Regions from separate parts of the Mesorhizobium sp. M0217 genome, predicted to be linked through region 2. Evidence: predicted binding sites of a transcription regulator. Region 2 holds the regulator's gene; each other region holds the start of a gene.
The links. The regulator PhoB, encoded in region 2, activates phosphate uptake and scavenging genes when phosphate is short. The targets are predictions, from matches to a motif close to TGTCATNNANCTGTCAT.

Region 1: NKJ18_RS12360 (PhoX family protein) is a predicted target of PhoB. The motif match lies at 1,866-1,882, and genes of this name have one in related genera.
Region 3: NKJ18_RS29215 (RNA degradosome polyphosphate kinase) is a predicted target of PhoB. The motif match lies at 2,609-2,625, and genes of this name have one in related genera.
Region 4: NKJ18_RS09055 (esterase-like activity of phytase family protein) is a predicted target of PhoB. The motif match lies at 1,565-1,581, and genes of this name have one in related genera.

Annotation. Positions count from the first base shown of each region.
Region 1 covers NZ_JAMYSN010000005.1:283,173-287,383, forward strand. Annotated here, with positions in the region: gene urtA (urea ABC transporter substrate-binding protein) at 1-1,112, opposite strand, end outside; gene NKJ18_RS12355 (hypothetical protein) at 1,425-1,820, shown strand; gene NKJ18_RS12360 (PhoX family protein) at 1,938-3,851, shown strand; gene NKJ18_RS12365 (GMC family oxidoreductase) at 3,916-4,211, opposite strand, start outside.
Region 2 covers NZ_JAMYSN010000013.1:54,489-58,699, forward strand. Annotated here, with positions in the region: gene NKJ18_RS20425 (ROK family protein) at 71-1,306, shown strand; gene phoB (phosphate regulon transcriptional regulator PhoB) at 1,337-2,026, opposite strand; gene phoU (phosphate signaling complex protein PhoU) at 2,043-2,747, opposite strand; gene pstB (phosphate ABC transporter ATP-binding protein PstB) at 2,789-3,613, opposite strand; gene pstA (phosphate ABC transporter permease PstA) at 3,631-4,211, opposite strand, start outside.
Region 3 covers NZ_JAMYSN010000031.1:54,113-58,323, reverse strand. Annotated here, with positions in the region: gene ppx (exopolyphosphatase) at 1-261, opposite strand, end outside; gene NKJ18_RS29215 (RNA degradosome polyphosphate kinase) at 261-2,453, opposite strand; gene NKJ18_RS29210 (zinc-finger domain-containing protein) at 2,688-2,933, shown strand; gene NKJ18_RS29205 (FAD-dependent monooxygenase) at 2,953-4,191, shown strand.
Region 4 covers NZ_JAMYSN010000003.1:435,526-439,736, reverse strand. Annotated here, with positions in the region: gene NKJ18_RS09065 (Gfo/Idh/MocA family protein) at 1-296, opposite strand, end outside; gene NKJ18_RS09060 (LacI family DNA-binding transcriptional regulator) at 491-1,516, shown strand; gene NKJ18_RS09055 (esterase-like activity of phytase family protein) at 1,678-3,153, shown strand; gene NKJ18_RS09050 (L,D-transpeptidase) at 3,232-4,020, opposite strand.

The DNA of each region.
Region 1 (4,211 bases), on a different contig from region 2:
GTGATGTGATGGTTCGGCATCATGGTCGAATAGCCGCCGGTGAGGTTCGGCACGGACACGCCGACCATGGCGTCGATGACCTTGTCGGGATCGGTGGTGCCAGCCTTTTCGACCGCCTTCACCCACATGTTGAAGCCGATATAGTGAGCTTCCATCGGGTCGTTGGTGGTGCGCTTGTCATTCTTGATGAACTTGTGCCAGTCGGCGATGAACTTCTTGTTTTCGGGTGTGTCGACGCTCTCGAAATAGTTCCAGGCAGCGAGATGGCCGACCAGCGGCGCGGTATCGAGACCGGCCAGTTCTTCCTCACCGACCGAAAAGGCCATGACCGGGATGTCCTCGGCCTTGATGCCCTGGTTGCCGAGTTCCTTGTAGAACGGAACGTTGGCGTCGCCATTGACGGTCGAGACGACGGCGGTCTTCTTGCCGGCCGAGCCGAATTTCTTGATTGCGGAGACTTCGGTCTGCCAGTCGGAGAAGCCGAACGGCGTGTAGTTGACCATGATGTCTTCGGCGGCGACGCCCTTGGCCTTCAGATAGGCCTCGAGGATTTTGTTGGTGGTTCGGGGATAGACGTAGTCGGTGCCTTCCAGCACCCAGCGCTTCACCGAGCCACCGTCCTCGCTCATGAGATAATCGACGGCAGGAATCGCCTGCTGGTTCGGGGCGGCGCCGGTGTAGAACACGTTGCGCTCGCTTTCCTCGCCCTCATACTGGACGGGGTAGAACAGGATGTTGTCGAGTTCCGAGAACACCGGCAACACCGATTTGCGCGACACCGAGGTCCAGCAGCCGAACACGGCGGCGACCTTGTCCTTCGAGATCAGCTCGCGCGCCTTTTCGGCAAAGAGCGGCCAGTTGGAGGCCGGATCGACAACGACCGCCTCGAGCTTCTTGCCGAGCAGACCGCCCTTGGCATTCTGCTCTTCGATGAGCATCAGCATGGCGTCTTTCAGCGTCGTCTCCGAAATCGCCATGGTCCCCGATAGCGAATGCAGAATGCCGACCTTGATCGTGTCTTCGGCGGCCTTGGCCGGAGACGACATCGACAGGCCGGCGGCGATCACGCCCGCCGAAAACATTTTTGTTATTGTGGAGAAATTACCCCTCATACCGAAGACTCCCAAGCTGTTTGATTGCACCGCGACAATGCAAAGCAACTGCCGTGCCAAACGCGAAGGCGCCGCTCACAAAGATGGAATAGCCGAGCGTTATCAGCCGGTTGGTATATGAGCTGGAGAAACAAAAAGGCAGCCGGTAAAAATTGATTGAGGCAAATTTGCGCAGCGCACACCACTTTTGCCTAATTTTCGCCCAATTGAGACAAATGCCTAGTTTTTGATCTCCGGCCGTGGGTTCCGGGCGAACAATGTTGCGGCACCGCGCAAAAATAGGGCAAGCTCGCCCTTCAAAAGAGAGACGTCATGACATCTCGCATCTCACGCATTTCCTGCATCCTGCTGCTGATGGCAACGAGCGGCGCCGCGCGCGCCGATTTCAGCGAGGGCAAACTTCCTGACGGCACCTATCATTGCGAGGTCTATTTGCTCGGCGCCTTCCTCAACCTCGGCGACATCACTATCAAGGGCAATGTCTATACCGGCCCGGTGACGTTCGGAACGGCGCTGCAAGGCTACAACTATCAGATGAACGCCAATGGCGAGATCACCTGGCTCGGGCCGCTGGGCGGCTATACCACCGGTGGCAACTCCGTCTCCATGACACAGGCAACACTGGACGGCGAGACCGCCCCGTCATTCGACATCATTCTGAAGCAGCCCGACGGCGCCTTCACCGCCTCGACCTGCACCAAGGGCTGAGCGATGCGTAGTGCCGCGCCCAGTTGCGGCAAAACCTTCCTCTTATGTCATGTGAATGTTGCCTAAGCAGACTAGGGCAACGGTGCGCCGTAACATCCACCCTGAGAGGCAGACACCATGGCCAATACACCGTCTTCATCCTCCCCCGTCATCCGCGAAATCATTGCCGAGCGCGTCTCGCGCCGGTCTCTTTTGAAAGGCAGCCTCGCCTCCGGCGCGCTGATTGCCGGCGGCAGCTTTGTCGGCTCCTTGTTTGCCGGCGAAACGCATGCCGCCGCAGCGCAGTCGACGCTCGGCTTTCCCGAGCTGAAGCGGGTCTACGACAAGACCCATGCCGCCGCCGAAGGCTATGAGACGACCATCGTCGCGCGCTGGGGCGACCCGCTTGCAGCCGGCCTCGCCGAATTCGACGGCAACAAGGTCGCGGCGGAGGAACAGGAAAAGCGCTTCGGCTACAATTGCGACTACATCGCCTTCATGCCGCTGCCCAAGGGCACGGTGAATTCCGATCATGGCCTGCTCTGCGTCAACAACGAATACATCTCGCCCAATGTGATGTTTCCGGGGATGACCGAGGGCGATGCCGGCAAGACGATGACCAGGGAACAGGTCAATCTCGGCATGGCCGCGATGGGCCATTCGATCCTCGAGGTGCAGGTGAAGGACGGCAAGTGGGAAACCGTGGCGGACAGCCCGCTCAACCGCCGCATCACCGCCAACACCGAAATGACCGTTTCCGGACCGGTTGCCGGCCATGCGCTGATGAAAACTTCGGCCGACCCGACTGGCACGAAAGTGCTCGGCACCAGCTATAATTGCAGCGGCGGTTTCACCCCCTGGGGTACGGTGCTGACCTGCGAGGAAGGCGTGTCCGACATTTTCGGCGGCGACCCGAAAAAGGCGCCGACTGCCGACCTGCTCGACCGTTACGGCTTCGACGGCTCCGACATCTATGGCCGCGGCCGCTTCCATGACCGCTTCAACCTCGACAAGGAACCGAACGAGGCCAACCGCTTCGACTGGGTGGTCGAGATCGACCCTTACGATCCTCAGTCCAGGCCGGTGAAGCGCACGGCACTTGGCCGCATGTCGCATGAGGCCTCGACCGTGGTCCTCAACAAGGACGGCCGCGTTGTCGTCTATATGGGTGACGACGACTATTTCGAATATATGTACCGCTTCGTCTCGGCCAAGGCCTATGACAAGGCCAACCCGGCCTCCGGCGCCGATCTGCTCGACGATGGCGTGCTGTCGGTCGCCCGCTTCGATGCCGATGGCTCGATGACGTGGCTGCCGTTGGTGCACGGCCAGGGCAAGCTTACCGTCGAGAACGGTTTTGCCGACCAGGCCGAGGTGCTGTTGAAGACGCGGTTTGCGGCAGATGCGCTCGGCGCCACGCCGATGGACCGGCCCGAGGACATCGAGACCAATCCGGTGACCGGCCGCGTCTATGCGGTGATGACCAAGAACAAGAAGCGCGACCAGTCAAAGGTCAATCCGGCCAACACGCGGCCGGAAAATCTCTGGGGCCATATTGTCGAACTGATCCCGCCCGGCGGCCGCGGCGCGGATGCCGACCACACGGCGGAAAAGTATGCCTGGGACCTGTTCGTGCTCTGCGGCAACCCGAAAGATGCCAAGGTTGGCGCCACTTTTCATCCGGACACGTCGGACAATGGCTGGTTCGTCTGCCCCGACAACATCACCTTCGACCCGGCGGGGCGGCTGTGGGTGGCGACGGACGGCGCCAATGATTTCGACCTGCCGGACGGCGTCTATGGCGTCGACACCGAAGGTGCGGCGCGCGGCCTGCCGAAGCTGCTGTTCACCTGCCCGCACGGCGCCGAAGCGACCGGCCCGTGCTTCACGCCGGACGGCACGACTTTGTTCCTGTCGGTGCAGCACCCTGCGGAAGATGCCGAGACGCTCGACAAGGCGCAGACGCTATGGCCCGATTTCAAAGACGGCCAGTTGCCGCGACCTTCCGTCGTCGCCATCCGCCGCAGGGACGGACAGCCGGTCGGCGCATAGTGAGTCCTAGTGAAAAAGGCGGAACGCGCCATGCGCGTTCCGCGTAGCGATCCGGGAGGACGGCTCAGATCGTCTTGGCCGACATTTGCGAAGCGATGTATTCGGCCTGGCGGATAGCCAGCGACACGATCGTCAGCGTCGGATTTTCAGCCGCACCGGTCGTGAACTGGCTGCCGTCCGACACGAACAGGTTCTTGATGTCGTGCGCCTGGCCGTGCTTGTTGACGACGCCGTCTTCCGCCTTTTCGCTCATCCGGTTGGTGCCGAGATTGTGGGTTGAGGGATAGGGCGGCGTCGGGAAGGAGCGCGTCGCGCCGACCGCATCGTAAAGCGCTGTGGCCTGCTTGTAGGCATGGTTGC
Region 2 (4,211 bases):
GCCAATATTTGGCTGGTGCCGTCGAACGCCTTCACTATCATGAGGCGCGAGGAGGCCGGGAGGAAAACAAATGTCGGTTGGGATCCGCCACGACGATCTGCGCCGTCGCAACCGTGCGATGGTGATTTCGGCCGTGCGCCGGGCCGGCCAGCCGTCGCGGACCGAGATTGCGGCGACCACCGGCCTCAGCCATTCGACGATATCGGCAATCTCGTCTGATCTAATTCAAGAAGGCATCCTGATTGAAGGCAAGCCTGGCGAGACCGGCTCGCTGAAACGCGGCCGGCCGCAGGTCGGCCTTGGCCTCAACCCGGAAGCGGCGGCGGTCATGACCGTGGTGCTGTCGCTGAACTTCCTCTCCGTCACCGTCATCGACTATGCCGGCCAGGTGGTCGCGGAAGAACAGCGCCGGCTCGACACGCTGACCATGCCGCGCGACGAGCTGATCGGCGAATGCGTAGCAATCGTCGGGCGGCGTCTCGCGGACCCGGACCTCGATGTCCAGAGCATCGCCCGCATTGCCATGGGTATCCAGGGCATCACCGATTCGCAGGCGCGGGCCATGCTGTGGTCGCCAATCACGCCACTGACCGACATTGCCTTCGCCGACATGTTGGAAGCGGAATTCGGCATTCCTGCCACCATGGAGAACGACTGCAATATGATGGCGGTGGCCCTGCAATGGCGCCAGCCCGAGCGCTACCGCGACAATTTCATCGCGATCCTCTTGTCGCACGGCATCGGCATGGGGCTGGTGCTGAAAGGCGATCTGTTCACCGGCACCCATTCCTCGGGCGGCGAGTTCGGCCACATGATCCACCGTCCGGGCGGCGCGCTCTGCCGCTGCGGGCGGCGCGGCTGCGTCGAGGCCTATGCCGGAAACTACGCCATCTGGCGCAGCGCCAAAATGATGAGCGAAGATGCCGAGCCGGTCGATATCGGCGACGCTGATATGCGCGCACTCGCCGCGCGCGCCCGCGAAACCGATGGCCCGGAGCGCGAAGCCTATCGCAAGGCCGGTGAGGCGCTCGGCTTCGGCCTCGGCAGCCTGTTTGCGCTGATCGACCCGGCGCCTGTCGCCATGGTTGGCGTCAGCGCCGCCGCCTTCGACCTGATCGAGCCGGCATTGCGCGAAGCGATCGCCCAGACCGCCGGCGGCCAGCACTCGAAATCGATCTCCTTCGACACCGAGCCCAACGAGCTGCCGCTGATCCGCGAAGGCTGTGCCATGCGCGCGCTCGGCTTCGTCGATCAGGAGATTTTCGCGCCGGGCATTCAGGCCAAATCCGGCAAGCATGTCGCCTGAATGGCCGGCAACGGCGCGACGCGCAGCATCCTAGTCTTCCCTGATCGCGTAGCCGGCGCCGCGAATGGTACGGATGACATCCGGCATGCGGCCGTTGTTGACCGCTTTGCGTAAGCGCCCGACATGGACGTCGACGGTTCGCTCGTCGATGTAGATCGTCTCGCCCCAGACATTGTCGAGCAGCTGGCTGCGCGAGAACACGCGGCCGGGATGGCGCATCATGAATTCGAGCAGCCGGAACTCGGTCGGTCCGAGCCTGATCTCGCTCTTCTTGCGGTAGACACGGTGCGACTCGCGGTCGAGCACGATGTCGCCGACCTTGAGCACGCTGGACAGCACTTCCGGCTTGGCCCGGCGCAGCAGCGCCTTCACGCGCGCCATGAACTCCGGCGTCGAGAATGGCTTGACCAGATAGTCGTCGGCACCGGTGGACAGGCCGCGCACGCGATCGCTTTCCTCACCGCGCGCGGTCAGCATGATGATCGGCAGCCGCTCGGTTTCGGGCCGCACTCTAAGCCGCCGGCAGAGCTCGATGCCGGAAACAGCGGGCACCATCCAGTCGAGCACCAGGAGATCGGGCACGTTTTCCTGCAGGCGGATCTCGGCCTCGTCGCCGCGTGTCACCACCTCGACGTGATAGCCTTCGGATTCGAGGTTGTAGCGGAGGAGCACGCCTAGCGGCTCCTCGTCCTCCACGACCATGATGCGTGGCGCGATCATAGGCAGTTCACCCTCATCAGGCCGGCGTGGCCATCGCCGTCTCGTCCTGCTTCGGACGATTGGCGGGCAATTGCTGGCCGGTCAGCACATAATACGCATTTTCGGCGATGTTGGTGACATGATCGCCGATGCGCTCAAGATTCTTGGCGCAGAACAAGAGATGCGTGCAGGCGGTGATGTTGCGAGGGTCTTCCATCATGTAGGTCAAGAGCTCACGAAACACGGACGTGTATTTGACGTCGATGCGCTCGTCGTCATTCCTGAGTTTTGCAAGAGCTGCCGCATCGGTGGCGGCATATTCCTCGACGACGCCTTGCACCTGGATCAGCACCAGCTGCGCCATGGCATCGATGGAGTGCGAGAGGTCGCGCGGCGTGACGCTCAAGCCCACGGTGCCGACGCGTTTGGCGATGTTCTTGGCGAGATCGCCGATGCGCTCGAGGTCGCCGGCCATGCGGATCGAGCCGACCACGGCGCGCAGATCGTTGGCCATCGGCTGGCGCTTGGCGATCAGCGTGATGGCGCGGTCGTCCAGTTCGCGCTGGCGCGCATCCATGATGGCGTCGTCGGAAACGACACGCTGTGCCAGCGCATTGTCCGAATTGAGCAGCGCCCTGGTCGAGCCGCTGACCATCGAGCCTGCCAGATCGCCCATGTCGCGGATCAGCTTGCTGATCTGCCCGAGCTCTTCATCGAAGGAGGCGACGGTATGTTCACCCATGATCTTGGTCCTCGTGCCTGAAAATTCACCCGCCGGACGGCTCAGCCGAAGCGGCCGGTAATGTAGTCCTGGGTGCGCTTGTCGTCGGGGTTGGTGAACATCTTGTCGGTGGCGCCCTCCTCGACGAGATAGCCGAGATGGAACATCGCCGTGCGCTGCGACACGCGCGCCGCCTGCTGCATCGAGTGGGTGACGATGACGATCGTGTAGTTCTGGCGCAGTTCGTCGATCAGCTCCTCGACACGGGCGGTGGCGATCGGATCGAGCGCCGAGCAGGGCTCGTCCATCAGGATCACCTCCGGCGACACGGCGATGGCGCGCGCGATGCACAGGCGCTGCTGCTGGCCGCCGGACAGGCCGGTGCCGGGCTCCTGCAGGCGGTCCTTGACCTCGTTCCAGATCGCCGCCTTCTTCAGGCTCTGCTCGACGATCTGGTCCATGTCGGACTTGCGCTTGGCCAGCCCATGGATGCGCGGGCCGTAGGCGACGTTCTCGTAGATCGACTTCGGGAACGGGTTGGGTTTCTGGAACACCATGCCGACGCGGGCGCGCAGTTCGACGACATCGATGTTCTTGTCGTAGATGTCGTCTTCATCGAGCGTGATCTTGCCGGTCACCCGCGCCGAATCGATGGTGTCGTTCATGCGGTTGAGGCAGCGCAGGAAGGTCGACTTGCCGCAGCCGGACGGGCCGATCAGCGCCGTCACCTGGTTCTGGCGGACGTCGAGATTGACGTCGAACAACGCCTGCTTCTCGCCATAGAACACGCCGACCTTGTCGCCGCGCATCTTGATGACTTCGTTCGACTTGGCGTTCATTTTGTCGCCCACTGCATTCTCAAGGGACTGTTCGGTCATGATGTTCATACCAAATTGCCTTTTTTCTACCAGCGCCGCTCGAACCGGCGCCGGAGCACGATCGCGGTGATGTTCATGGCCATGAGGAAGACGAGCAGGATGATGATGGCGCCGGACATGCGCTCGACAAAAGCGCGCTCAGCCTCGTTTGCCCACATATAGATCTGAACCGGCAGCGCGGTCGCCGGATCGAAAGGCGTCGTCGGATAATCGGCGACGAAAGCGACCATGCCGATCAAGAGCAGCGGTGCTGTCTCGCCGAGCGCACGCGCCAGGCCGATGATGGTGCCGGTAAGGATGCCTGGGGCGGCAAGCGGCAGGATGTGATGGAACACCATCTGCATCTTGGAGGCGCCGAGACCTAGGGCCGCCGAGCGGATCGACGGCGGCACCGCGGCGAGGGCGGCGCGCGTGGCGATGATTATGGTCGGCAATGTCATCAAGGTCAGCACCAGGCCGCCGACGAAGGAAGCCGAGCGCGACATGCCGAGGAAGTTGATGAACACGGCAAGGCCAAGCAGACCGAAGACGATCGACGGCACCGCCGCGAGATTGTTGATGTTGACTTCGATCAGGTCCGTAAAGCGGTTCTTCTTGGCGAACTCCT
Region 3 (4,211 bases), on a different contig from region 2:
AAACATGTGCTCCGCACCCGCCTGGTCGGAGAGCGCGCGGAAACGGCGGAACTCCTCCATCGAGCGCGTCACCGCCTCGGGATCGAGCTTGCCGGTCGAAACGATGCCGCGGCCGAGACCGGCCAGCATCTTTTCGTTAAACAGCAAGGTAGGCGAGCGCGCCAGCCCTTCATAGACGACAAGGCGGATCGAGTTCGAGCCGATGTCGATGATGGACAGCGGCCGGCGATCCTGCAGCCGGCCTTGGGACGTTGAAATCATCAGCCGGTGTTCTTCTTGCGACGCTTGAACTGCGCGATGCGCTTGGGCGCATGCGACTTCAGCGCGTCACCCCGTCCCGACAGGCTCGGATTGGTCATGAAATATTCCTGCGCGTTGAACGGTTCCTCACCCTCCTCCAGCACGACGCGCCGGGAGGTTCCGTCAGCCAATACGTCGAAACTTTGCTGGTTGTCCATGATGTTGCCCAGCATGATCTGGCCAAGGATCTGTTCATGCACCGTCGGATTAGTGATCGGCACCATAGTCTCGACGCGGCGGTCGAGATTGCGTGGCATCAAGTCGGCCGAGGCGATGTAGACGATCGCCTCGTCCGACGGCAGGCCATGGCCGTTGCCGAAGCAGTAGATGCGGCTGTGTTCGAGGAAGCGGCCGACGATCGACTTGACCCTGATGTTTTCCGACAGGCCGGGCACCTGCGGCCGCAGGCAGCAGATGCCCCGCACGACGAGATCGATCTCGACGCCGGCACGGCTGGCGTCATAGAGCGCGTCGATGATGTTGGGATCGACGAGCGCGTTCATCTTCATCCAGATGCGCGCCGGACGGCCAGCCAGCGCGTAGGCGACCTCGTCGGCAATGTGCTTGAGGATACGGCTGCGCAGCGTAAACGGCGAGATGGCGATCCGCATCTCATCGGTCGGCTCGGCGTAGCCGGTGATGAAGTTGAACAGCTGGGCGACATCGCGCGCGATCGTCGGATCGGTGGTGAAGAAGGACAGGTCGGTGTAGATGCGCGCGGTCACCGGATGGTAGTTGCCGGTGCCGAGATGTACATAGTTGCGCAGCTTGCCGTCCTCACGCCGCACCACGAGCGACATTTTCGCATGGGTTTTCAGTTCGAGGAAGCCGAACACGACCTGGACGCCGGCGCGTTCGAGGTCGCGCGCCCAGCGGATGTTGGCTTCCTCGTCGAAGCGCGCCTTGAGCTCGACCAGGGCGGTCACCGACTTGCCGGCCTCGGCCGCGTCGACCAAGGCGCGCACGATCGGGCTGTCGTTGGAGGTGCGGTAGAGCGTCTGCTTGATTGCCACCACCTCCGGGTCGGCCATTGCCTGGCGCAGGAACTGGACCACCACGTCGAAGGATTCATAGGGGTGGTGGACGACGATGTCCTTCTCGCGGATGGCCGCGAAACAATCGCCGCCATGCTCGCGGATGCGCTCGGGAAAGCGCGGATTGTAGGGGGTGAACTTCAGGTCGTCGCGCGGCACGGCGACGATCTCGGAAATCTGGCTGAGCGCCAGCGGGCCGGTCAGAACGCTGATGCGGCTCGAAGAGACGCCAAGCTCGCCGGCGACGAACTCGCGCAATTCACCGGGCATCGACTTGTCGAATTCGATGCGGATGACCGAACCGCGGCGGCGCCGCTTCAGCGCCGTCTCGAACAGGCGCACGAGATCTTCCGACTCTTCCTCGACCTCGATATCGCTGTCCCGGATGATGCGGAAGGTGCCGGAACCCTTGACCTCATAGCCGGGGAACAGCTTGCCGATATAGAGGCCGACAGCCTCCTCCAGTGGAATGAAGCGAACGTGCTGCTTGCGGTCGGGCAGGCGGATGAAGCGCTTCAGCGCCACCGGCAGGCGCAGAAGCGCGCTCATCTCCTCGCCATTCTTGCGGTGGCGCAATTGCAGCGCCATCGAGAAGCCGAGATTGGGAATGAACGGAAACGGATGCGCCGGGTCGATCGACAGTGGAGTCAGGACCGGGAAGACCTGGTCCTGGAAATGATCTTCCAGCCAGACTTTCTCATCCTTGGTCAGTGCATCGCGGGTGATGCTCTCAATGCCTTCCTTGTTGAGCAGCAACATCAGCGCCGAAAGGCTGTTCTGCTGGTCCTCCTGCAGCCGCTCGACCTCGCGCAGCAATTGTTCCAGCTGCTGCTCCGGCGTGCGGCCGTCGGGGCTCTTGAGCGCAATGCCTTCGCGCACCTGGCCGGCAAGGCCGGCGACGCGGACCATGAAGAATTCGTCGAGATTGGCGGCTGAAATCGACAGGAAACGGACGCGTTCGAGCAGCGGATGGTGCTGGTTCTGGGATTCCTCGAGCACACGCCGGTTGAACTGCAGCCAGGAGAACTCACGGTTGACGAACCGATCGGGGTTGCCGCCCTCGGGGCTCGCCACCTCGACATTGATGAATTCGCTCTGCACCGGCTTCAGTTCGTTCATGGTTCCTGCTCTTCCCCCGCCAACCGTCCCTTGGAGCGCCGCTGGACGTGCCATGCCTCTAACACGCTTTTGTGGCGCATGACCCTTCGGCGAAAACCGTTCCGATTTCAGGGACATGCACTTAACCGGCTCAACGTATCCTCTGACAGGCTTTTGCGACAGTTTCATTTCATCGATCTTGCAAACAGGCCTGTTATGTTCCAGATGCTTTTCGACGAGATCAAGGAGACGACGATGGCAGGCGGTTCCATTCCCCATTTCCAGAACGATGCGGGCCATCCGGCAATCGACATCGGCGTCAAGGAATTCATGTGCACCGGCGCCAACCCGCCCTTCGACCACCCGCATGTGTTCCTCGACATGGGCGACGACAATGAAAAGGTCTGTCCCTACTGCTCGACGCTCTACCGCTATTCGGCGAAGCTGAGGGCGACGGAAACGCTGCCGGCCGGTTGCCTTTATATCGACCAGGCCGCCTGATCCTTCCGCGACAAGCCCGATGGAAGACATCAGGTCCCGGCAGGTCATAATCGCCGGGGCCGGCATCGCCGGGCTGACCGCTGCCCTTGCCTTCGCCGGACGGGGTTATCCGGTAAAGCTGATCGAACAGGCACAGCACCTAGACGCGGCCGGCGCCGGCATCCAGCTTTCGCCCAACGCAACACGCATTCTTGGAAAACTCGGCGTGCTCGACCGGCTGCTGCCGGCAGCGTTGCGGCCGGAAGCGGTCGTGCTCAAGGACGCCGGGACGCTGCGCGAACTGGCGCGGGTACCGCTTGGGCAAGCCGCCGAAGCGCGCTGGCAGGCGCCTTATCTCGTCGCTCACCGCGCCGATCTGCAGGCAGCGCTGCTGGCGCAAATGGCGGAACGGCCAGAGATTGAGCTCATCACCGGCGCCCGCGTGACCGGCATCGTCAAAGACGCGCAATATGTCGCCGTGACCGCCGAAGTGGACGGCCGCGAGATCGAGGCACGCGGCAAACTGCTGGTCGGCGCCGACGGCGTCTGGTCGGCGGTCAGGGCGCAACTCGCAGGCGAGGACTTCGTCAAAAGCCGTTTTTCGGGCGAACTCGCCTGGCGGGCTACAATCGCGGCCGACGGTGCGGCCGGAGAGGCCTTTGCCGCGATCGGCGCCGCCGACTGCGTCACCACGTTCCTGCATCCAGGCTTCCACATGGTCGCCTATCCCGTCAGCAAAGGCCGGGCCTTCAATCTCGCCGCATTCACCAAGGGTGAGCGCATGGCCGAAGGTTGGTCGGGCCATGCCGATCCCGCGATCCTCACGGCTGCCCTGCGCGGCACCGCGCCGGGCCTGACGAAGCTTGTGGCACTGGCTGGCCCATGGACGGCCTTTCCGATCCACACCGTCGAACAACAGCGGTGGACGAGCCCGCGGGGCATCGCGCTGATCGGCGACGCTGCGCATGCGATGACGCCGTTTGCCGCACAGGGCGCGGCAATGGCGATCGAAGATGCCATCACGCTTGCCGACGCTATCGCCGATTTCCCTGGCGATCTGCCCAGAAGTTTTCAAATCTGGGAAAATCTTCGGCGGCCGCGTGTCGCCAAGGCCGCGCGTCGTGGGGCCGTAAACCGCCTCGCCTGGCATGCTGCCGGCCCGGTGGCGATCGCCCGCAATCTGTTCCTGGCCATGCGCTCGCCCGACAAGCTCGCCGCCGACCTCGACTGGCTCTATGGATGGCGAGCGGACACTCGGCAGTCTAGATCGTCGACGTAGCGATCCTTCCCACTCCCCTC
Region 4 (4,211 bases), on a different contig from region 2:
GCCAGCGGCTTTTCCGTCAGCAGATGGCAATTATGGGCAAAGGCGGCAAAGGCGACATCACGCCGGGCGGCTGGAACCACGACATCGAACACCGCGTCGGGCCTGGTCTGGTCGAGCACCGCGTCGAGGCTGGTGCCGATTACCGCGCCGTCGAGCCCGTATTCGCGCGCCCTCGCCTTCGCCCGTTCTGCGTCGAGATCGACCAAGCCGACAATGGCCAGCCCGTCGATCTGCCTCGCGGCATCGAGCCAGGCCTTGCTCATCGCACCACAGCCGACGAGGACGGCATTCATCATCCGGCATTCCTCCCGTCCGGTCCCTCCAGACCGAATGTCACGGCATTTCCGGCACCACCGTAAACGTTTCTCCGTAAACGTTTACGAGAACACACCCGATGGCGTAGAATGTCAATCGGCTGCCAGCGAAAATCATCCCGAAGCCTTGGCCTGGGCGGCAGCCGGTGCTAGCCAAGACAGGGGGAGAACTGTCCTTGGCGTCCAGCATCCATGACCTTGCGCGTCACCTGAACATTTCGATCGGCACCGTGTCGCGGGCGCTGAACGGCCGCGCCGACGTCAATGCCGACACCCGCCAGCGCGTGCTCGCCGCCGCCAAGCAATTGAACTATTCGCCCAACCAGTCCGGCCGCAGTCTGCGGCAAGGCACCACCCATTCGATCGCCTTCATGCTGCAGCCGCATCCGGGCGACCAGCAATATGGCGAACCCTTCTTCATCCCGTTCCTGATCGGTCTGCAGGGCCGACTGGCCGAGGATGACCTGGATCTGATGGTCGTCATGGGCGAGCCCGGCCAATATCAGCAGGAGAGGCTGCGCCGCGTGGTTGAGACGCGCCGAGCCGACGCGGTCGTGTTGGCCAATACACGGCGGGAAGACGATCGGATCGACTATCTCAGCAAGGCTGGCTTTCCCTTCGCCACGCTTGGCCGAAGTCAATCCGGCGACGACACCTATCCTTCGCTCGATATCGATTTCGAGAGGGCGGGTGATGAAGCCGTCGACCGGCTGGTCGCGCGCGGCCACCGCCGCATTGCCGCCATCCGCCCTTCGCTGGATCTCAACTTCGGCTACCTGTTCCTCGACGGCTACCGCAAGGCGCTGGGGCGGCATGGCATCGAAGTCGACCCCGGCCTGATCGCCGACGGCTTCATCAACGAGGCCGGAGGCTACCAGGTGACGCCGCGCGTGATGCTCTCCAAGGACCGGCCCACAGCCATCATCTTCAACAATGACGCAATGGCGCTCGGCGGCTGCAAGGCACTGGCCGAGATGGGCATCAGGCCCGGCCACGACATCGCGGTGATCGTCATCGTCGACACGCCGCTCTGCCGTTATTTCTCGCCGGCGCTGACCGCCTTCCGTCCGTCGCTGGAGCCGATGGGCCGGCGGCTGGCCGAAATGCTGCTGGCCTCGCTTCCCGCCTTTGCCGGCCCGGAAGGTCCGCGCATCATCCGCGAAGTCTGGCCGCTGGAACTGATCGCCCGCGACAGCGATTGATCATTGCGCTCTTCCCTCTCCTACAAGGGAGAAGGAAGAGGCCCTCTCTGTCACGCAAGTATCATGTTCGCGTCCTAGACCGCTTTGCGAGAGGGCGACATCGTCGATGCGATGCGGTGGCCCCTTTGCGCCGCTCAAGGCTTGTCACAAAAAGGATCTCCATGAAAATCTCGCACCGAACCGTGTCGCTCGGCGCCGCGCTGGCGCTGTTTACCGCCCTGACCCCTGCCCTTGCCGACAGCACCGCCACCGTTGGCGGCTTCGTCAACAAGGGCCTGGTCGGCGTCGGCCGCATCCCGGCCGATCAGAAGGACAAGTTCGGCGAGACCTTCGGCTCCGGCTCCGGCATGTCCATCGACGCCGCAAGCTGGACCCGTGGCGCGGACGGCTACAAGGGCTCGCTCTGGTTGCTGCCGGACCGTGGCTACAATGTCGTCGGCACCACCGATTACCGGCCGCGCCTCAACACTATTCATATCGAATTCACGCCGACCGCACTGGGCGCCACGCCCACCTCCGGCCAGGAACAGACAGGCGTCAAGGCGACGCTTGCCGATTCCCTGCTCCTCACCGACGACAAGGGCGCTGACGCCACCGGCCTCGATCCGCTCAACGGCGTGCGCGCGGCCAATGGCGACCTGCCGATCCTGCCCGAGGCCAATGGCAAGCTGGCGCTCGACAATGAGGCGATCGCGCGGCTGCCCGACGGCACCATGTTCATCTCTGACGAATACGGCCCCAACATCTACCGCTTCTCGGCCGACGGCCATCTGTTGTCGGCAACGCAGCCGCCCGCCGCTTTGGTGCCGATGCGCAAGGGCGCGCCGAACTTCGCCTTCGACAATCCGGGCCCCGGTGCAGCCGAACCCGATCCGAAGGATCCCGAAACCGGCCGCCAGAACAATCAAGGCCTCGAAGGCATGGCGCTGACGCCGGACGGCAAGTCGCTGATCACTGTGCTGCAGTCGGCGCCCCGCCAGGATGGCGGCGATTCGCCCGCGACGCGCCAGAACACCCGCGCGCTGGTCTACGACGCCTCCGACCCGGCCCATCTCAAGCTGGTGCATGAATATGCCGTGCCGCTGCCGGTGTTCAAGGACGCCAAGGACAAGACCAAGGTCGCCGCGCAGAGCGAAATCGTGGCGCTGTCGGACAAGACCTTCCTGATGCTGGCGCGCGACAGCGGAAACGGCCAGGGGGTGAAGGGCGATACTTCGCTGCTGCGCCAGATTTTCGTCGTCGACGTCTCTGGCGCCACCGACATTGCCGGCGGCGCCTTCGATGCCGCCGACAAGCCGCTGGCGCCCAAGGGCGTGCTCGACCCCTCGGTGACCCCGGCCAAGCTGACGCCGTTCATTGACATCAACGACAACAAGGAACTCGGCCGTTTCGGCCTGCATGACGGCAAGCCGAACGACAAGAACAATCTCTCGGAGAAGTGGGAAGCAATGTCTGTGGTCAGCCTGCTCGATCCGGCGCTGCCCGACGACTATTTCCTGTTCGTCGGCAACGATAACGACTTTCTCACCCAGGACGGTTTTCAGGTCGGCGCGCCCTACAAGGCCGACGACGGCGCCGATGTCGACACCATGTTCCTGGTCTATCAGGTCACGCTTCCGGGCCTCGCCAAGAAGTAGCCGTTTACGGAAAGGCGGACGCGCCCGGCGCGTCCGCCTCTAAACGTTTGTCGGCGATCAGCGATGCCGTGAAGGCACCTATTTCAAAATCTCCGCATCCCTTGGCACGCCGGCATCGATCGGCTCGGCGGTCCGGCTCGACACGGCCATGATCTTGCCTGCGGCCGACAGGTTCGGGCGCACATAGACCTGGGCTACGCCGTTGACCCGGCTGTAGAGGTCGATAATGTCCTGGTTCATGAAGCGCACGCAGCCCGACGACGCGTTCTTGCCGATGGAATCCCATTCCGGCGTGCCGTGCAGCCGGTACATCGTGTCCTTGCCGTCGCGGAACAGATAGAGCGCACGCGCGCCGAGCGGGCTCTGCGGTCCCGGCGGCATGCCGTCCTTATATTTCGCCAGTTCCGGCCGGCGCTGGATCATTTCGGGCGGCGGCGTCCACACCGGCCATTTCTTGCGCGCCTGGATCACGGCGCTGCCGGTCCAGCCAAACCCGGCCTTGCCGAGGCTGACGCCATAGCGCATTGCCTTGCTGCCGTCGCGCACCAGATAGAGAAAATGCTCGGATGTATCGACGACGATCGTGCCGGGTTTTTCGCCGGTCGGATCGTCCACGATCTGGCGCACGAACTTCGGATCGAGCTTGGCCACGGGGATTGCCGGCAATGAAAAGCCCTCATCGACGCGCGCCGAATACATGGTGGCGGCATCGCCCAGAGCCGGTTCGGGCGCCGGAGCGGGCGTTGGCGGCACCACGACGTCGGTCGTGGTGCAGGCTGAAAGCGCCATGGAAGCGGCACCCAAAGCGGATATTCCAAGAAACGCGCGCCGGTTCAGGCGCTCGGAAAAAAGCGGATTGTCGGACATGATCCCCCCAGCCTATTCATCATATCCAACAGGATATGCGACCCCACGCGGCGACGACCCATATCCCATTCCGAATGTTTTGAGAACTGATTAGCTTGAAGCCGCCAGGTGGCATGTTCCAATGCCGCATCGACCTTGTCCGTCAAATCGGCGATCATTGCCGGGCGGACTTTGAGATGAACCTTCGCCGA